One region of the Streptomyces sp. NPDC050509 genome, then DNA from elsewhere that is predicted to be linked to it. Evidence: riboswitches for the same ligand, from Rfam matches in the RefSeq annotation. Region 1 holds a riboswitch; the other holds the start of a gene.
What was found. Region 1 has a riboswitch for glycine ahead of gcvT (glycine cleavage system aminomethyltransferase GcvT). Riboswitches for the same ligand answer to the same signal wherever they lie in the genome.
Positions count from the first base shown of each region.

Region 2: another riboswitch for glycine. It lies ahead of gcvP (aminomethyl-transferring glycine dehydrogenase); the one in region 1 lies ahead of gcvT (glycine cleavage system aminomethyltransferase GcvT).

Region 1 covers NZ_JBITHL010000022.1:6,984-9,438, reverse strand. Annotated here, with positions in the region: gene ACIBJC_RS37695 (enhanced serine sensitivity protein SseB) at 1-111, opposite strand, end outside; gene ACIBJC_RS37690 (AAA family ATPase) at 211-915, opposite strand; glycine riboswitch at 1,183-1,280, shown strand; gene gcvT (glycine cleavage system aminomethyltransferase GcvT) at 1,428-2,455, shown strand, end outside.
Region 2 covers NZ_JBITHL010000011.1:9,952-12,406, forward strand. Annotated here, with positions in the region: gene ACIBJC_RS28800 (DNA polymerase IV) at 1-360, shown strand, start outside; gene ACIBJC_RS28805 (PRC-barrel domain-containing protein) at 255-653, opposite strand; glycine riboswitch at 767-864, shown strand; gene gcvP (aminomethyl-transferring glycine dehydrogenase) at 1,049-2,455, shown strand, end outside.

The DNA.
Region 1 (2,455 bases):
CCAGACCTCGCTGCGTCCGAGCACCTCGACCAGCCGTCCGCCCGCGGCGTCATTGCCGAGCGAGGCGGTGAGCACCTCTTCCAGCTCGTTGCCCGGCCATGCTGTGTTCACCACTGTGCACCTCTCCACCCCGTCCGCCCAGGACCCTGCCGCAGCACCCTAACGCCGCAGGCCGCGGGGTGCGCCGCGCCGGTCGCCCCGGCGCGTGGGTCACTCCGTGTCCGGTGCCGTTAAGAAGGCGATCCGCTCCAACGCGCCCGCCGCGTCCCGGTCCAGCAGCACGGCGGAGGCGCACCCTTCCGGGAGCCGGCCCGCCTGGGCGTCCGTGAGCAGCCGGCCGACCGCGCCGCGGTGGCGCGCGAAGGCGTACCCCGAGACGCCCCGGCCGCGCTCGCGCTGGCCCTCCCTGGCGGTCTCGGGCGCCACGTCCAGCAGGAGCAGGTGCAGCCGGCGTCCGCGCGCGAGAGCCTCCCTGGCGAGCCAGCGCCGTACCCATGTCTGCGTACCGCAGTCGTGCACGACGAGGCTCGCGCCGGAGCGCAGCGCGCGCCGGAGCCCCGCGTAGTGCGCCGTCCGTACCAGGGGGCGGTAGACGGCGTAGGGCAGCGCGGGCGGCATCAGCCGCGCCCAGCGGTCCCGCGCGTCCTGGGAGTCGATGCCGCGGCCCTCGGCGGCCCGCCGGATCAGCGTGGACTTGCCGCTGCCGGGCAACCCGGAGACGACCACCAGGTCCCCGGCGTCGAAGACCAGCCCGTCGGGGCCTCCTCCCTGTCCCAGCCCCCGCAGATCGCGCACGGCCGGCGCGGCGGGCGCGCTCATCACCCCGGCGGGACCCGCCGGGGTGGGGCCCGCCGGGGTGGGGCCCGCCCCCACCGGGCCGTCGCCGACCACGCTCACGCCCTGCTGTGCGGGCACACCCGCGGTCGTGGCACATGTGCCGGACCCCTGCGAGATCATCGCCGTCCCCCTGTCAGCTCAGTCCGTGTCAGCTCAGTGCGTATCAGCTCAGTGCGTCTGGCCCATGACTCTTGCCCATGAAGTGTAAAGACTTGGTAATGTCCCGCAAGCTTCTCACTCGTACCCGCGACGCGCCCGGCCATCCGCGCGACGGCGTGCCGACCGGCCGCGCCGCTCCGCGGCGGCCCGTGCGATGATGTGCCCGCCAACTGCATACCGGCCGTTTGAATCCGCGCGGGAGAGTCCCGGTCACCGTGTGCGCCGGGCGCCGAAGGAGCAAGTACCTCCCTTGAATCTCTCAGGCCCCGTACCGCGTGGATGAGGCAGATCTGAAAAGCGGGCCGCCTTGTCGCGGCTCCACCCAAGGTGCAAGTCATGACCTCCTTTACGCGGGGTCGTGATGAACCTCTCAGGTTCCGATGACAGATGGGGAGGATCGTCCTCGCCGTCATGCCCTGGGAGCCACACCGATGAGCCATGTCCCCCCGAGCAGCACCCCCCGTCGTACCGCCCTCGACGCCACGCACCGCGCGCTGGGCGCGACCATGACCGACTTCGCGGGCTGGGACATGCCGCTGCGCTACGGCAGTGAGCGCGACGAGCACACCGCCGTCCGCACCCGCGCCGGGCTCTTCGACCTCTCCCACATGGGCGAGATCACCGTCACGGGGCCGGACGCCGGACGGTTCCTCGACCACGCGCTCGTCGGCAACATCGGCGCCGTGGCCGTCGGCCGGGCCCGCTACACGATGATCTGCCGGGAGGACGGCGGGATCCTGGACGACCTGATCGTCTACCGCCTCGGCGAGGACACGTACATGGTCGTCGCCAACGCCTCCAACGCGGGGACCGTCCTGGACGCGCTCACCGCCCGCGCCACGGGGTTCGACGCCGCCGTACGGGACGACCGCGACGCGTACGCGCTGCTCGCCGTCCAGGGCCCGGAGTCCCCCGGCATCCTGAAGGCGCTGACCGACGCCGACCTCGACGGGCTCAAGTACTACGCGGGCCTGCCGGGCACCGTCGCCGGGGTTCCCGCCCTGATCGCGCGGACCGGCTACACCGGTGAGGACGGCTTCGAGCTCTTCGTCGAGCCCCGGCACGCGGAGGAGCTGTGGAAGGCGCTCACCGAGGCCGGCGCGGGGGCCGGGCTGGTGCCCTGCGGGCTCTCCTGCCGTGACACCCTCCGTCTCGAAGCGGGCATGCCGCTGTACGGGAACGAGCTGTCCACCGCGCTGACCCCGTTCGACGCGGGCCTCGGCCGGGTCGTGAAGTTCGACAAGACCTCGAACGGCGGCGACTTCGTCGGCCGCGCGGCGCTGGAGGCGGCGGCCGAGCGCGCCGCGTCCGCCCCGCCGCGCACGCTGGTCGGCCTGATCGCCGAGGGCCGCCGCGTCCCGCGCTCCGGGTACCCGGTGGTCGCCGGCGGCGCCGTCGTGGGCGAGGTCACCTCGGGCGCCCCGTCGCCGACGCTGGGCCGGCCGATCGCGATGGCGTA
Region 2 (2,455 bases), on a different contig from region 1:
GACGGGGCGCCGTCGGCGGCGGGGCCCGCCGGACTTCCCGAGCCGTCCGAGGAGCGCCGGTTTCCGGCCGGACACGATGTGCGCCATGCCGAGTTCGGTCCCGGCTGGGTGCAGGGCAGCGGGCTGCGGAGGGTCACCGTACGGTTCGAGGAGCCAGGGTCCGCACCGGGGTGGGTGCGGACGTTCTGGGTCGATGATCCCGATCTGGAGCTCTCCGAGCCGCTGCCCCTGGTGCCGGAGACGGGGCAGTCGCGTCAGTCGTCCTGGCCCGCCAGCCGCCCGAAGTTCCGCTCGGAGTCCCGGTCCGAGCGGGCCGCGGGCCCCTCCGGCGGTTCCGGGGCCGGCAGGGCGAGGCCGTAGTGGTGGTAGAGCTGAAGCTCCTGCTCGGGGGAGAGATGGCGGCCGACACCGAAATCGGGGGCGTCCTTGATCAGCGCCCGTTCGAACGGGACCCGCAGCCCCTCCGCCTCCAGTGTGCTGGGGGCGAGGGGGACGAAGGCGTCACGGCTGAAGAGCCCGGTGCGGACGGCGGCCCATTCGGGCGTACCCGTGGCGTCGTCGAGATAGACCTCGTCGACCGTGCCGAGCTTGCGCCCCTCCCGGTCGTACGCCTTGCGTCCTATCAGGCTGCGCGGATCGATATCGGTCTCCACGGTCCCTCCAGCGGGTCGCAACTGCTCGTAAGCACTACAGAAGTGCAGAACCGGGGCGACGGCCACTCGAAAGTTGCCCGGAAGATCCCGCTGGTAGGCTGGCAAGCGGCTGCTGACCCCGCGCGGGAGAGTTCTCCGGTGAGCCCACCGGAGGCGCCGAAGGAGCAAATCCTCCCCGGAATCTCTCAGGCCCCCGTACCGCGCGGACGAGGTCACTCTGGAAAGCAGGGCGGACGCCGGACCGTACGGCATCCGCTCTCACCGACGGTGAAAGCCGGACCGCCGCACGGCGGACCGGTGAAGCTCTCAGGTCGAGATGACAGAGGGGGAGGCCGTTTAGGGCACCCGCGCCTTGGTGCCCCCACAGGTCGTGGCAGACCAGGAGGCCTCCGTACATGAACGCCCACCGCACGCCGCTCGCCCAGCTTGAGCGTGGCATCCCCTTCGAACAGCGCCACATAGGCCCCGACGCGGGGGCGCAGGCGAAGATGCTCGCGCAGGTCGGCTACGGCTCGCTCGACGAGCTGACCGCCGCCGCGGTACCCGACGTGATCAAGAGCGCCGAGGCGCTGAACCTCCCGGACGCCCGCACCGAGCCCGAGGTCCTCGCGGAGCTGCGCTCGCTCGCCGACCGCAACCAGGTGCTGGCGCCGATGATCGGGCTGGGCTACTACGGCACGTTCACCCCGCCGGTGATCCTCCGCAACGTGATGGAGAATCCGGCCTGGTACACCGCGTACACGCCCTACCAGCCCGAGATCTCCCAGGGCCGGCTGGAGGCGCTGCTCAACTTCCAGACCGTCGTGGCCGAGCTCACGGGGCTGCCGACCTCCGGCGCCTCCCTGCTGGACGAGTCCACCGCCGCCGCGGAGGCCATGGCGCTCTCCCGCCGCGTCGGCAAGGTCAAGGGCGGTGTCTTCCTGGTCGACGCCGACACCCTGCCGCAGACGATCGCCGTGATCCGTACCCGCGCCGAGCCGACCGGTGTCGAGGTCGTCGTCGCGGACCTCGGTGAGGGCATCCCCGCCGAGGCCGTCGAGCGCGGTGTCTTCGGGGTGCTGCTCGCGTACCCGGGCGCCTCCGGGGGCGTACGGGACCTCAGGCCCGTGATCGAGCGGGCGCACGAGCTCGGCGCGGTCGTCACCGTCGCCGCCGACCTGCTCGCGCTGACGCTCCTCACCCCGCCCGGCGAGCTGGGCGCCGACATCGCCGTCGGCACCACCCAGCGCTTCGGCGTCCCCATGGGCTTCGGCGGACCGCACGCCGGCTTCATGGCCGTACGCGAGAAGTTCGCGCGCAGCCTACCGGGACGCCTCGTCGGGGTCTCCGTCGACGCCGACGGCCACCCGGCGTACCGGCTCGCGCTCCAGACCCGCGAGCAGCACATCCGCCGCGAGAAGGCCACCAGCAACATCTGCACCGCGCAGGTGCTCCTCGCCGTCATGGCCGGGATGTACGCGGTCTACCACGGCCCCGACGGGCTGCGCTCCATCGCCCGGCGCGCCCACCGGTACGCGGCGGTGCTCGCCGCGGGGCTGCGGGCCGGCGGGGTCGAGGCCGTGCACGCCGCGTACTTCGACACGCTCACCGTCCGGGTCCCGGGACGGGCCGCCGAGGTCGTCGCCGCGGCGCGCGAGGGCGGGGTCAACCTCCGCCAGGTCGGCGCCGACCAGGTCTCCGTGGCCTGCGACGAGACCACCGGCCGCGCGCAGCTCGCCGCCGTGTGGACCGCCTTCGGTGTCCAGGGCGACATCGACGCGCTGGACGCGGCCACCGACGACGCGCTGCCGGCCGCGCTGCTG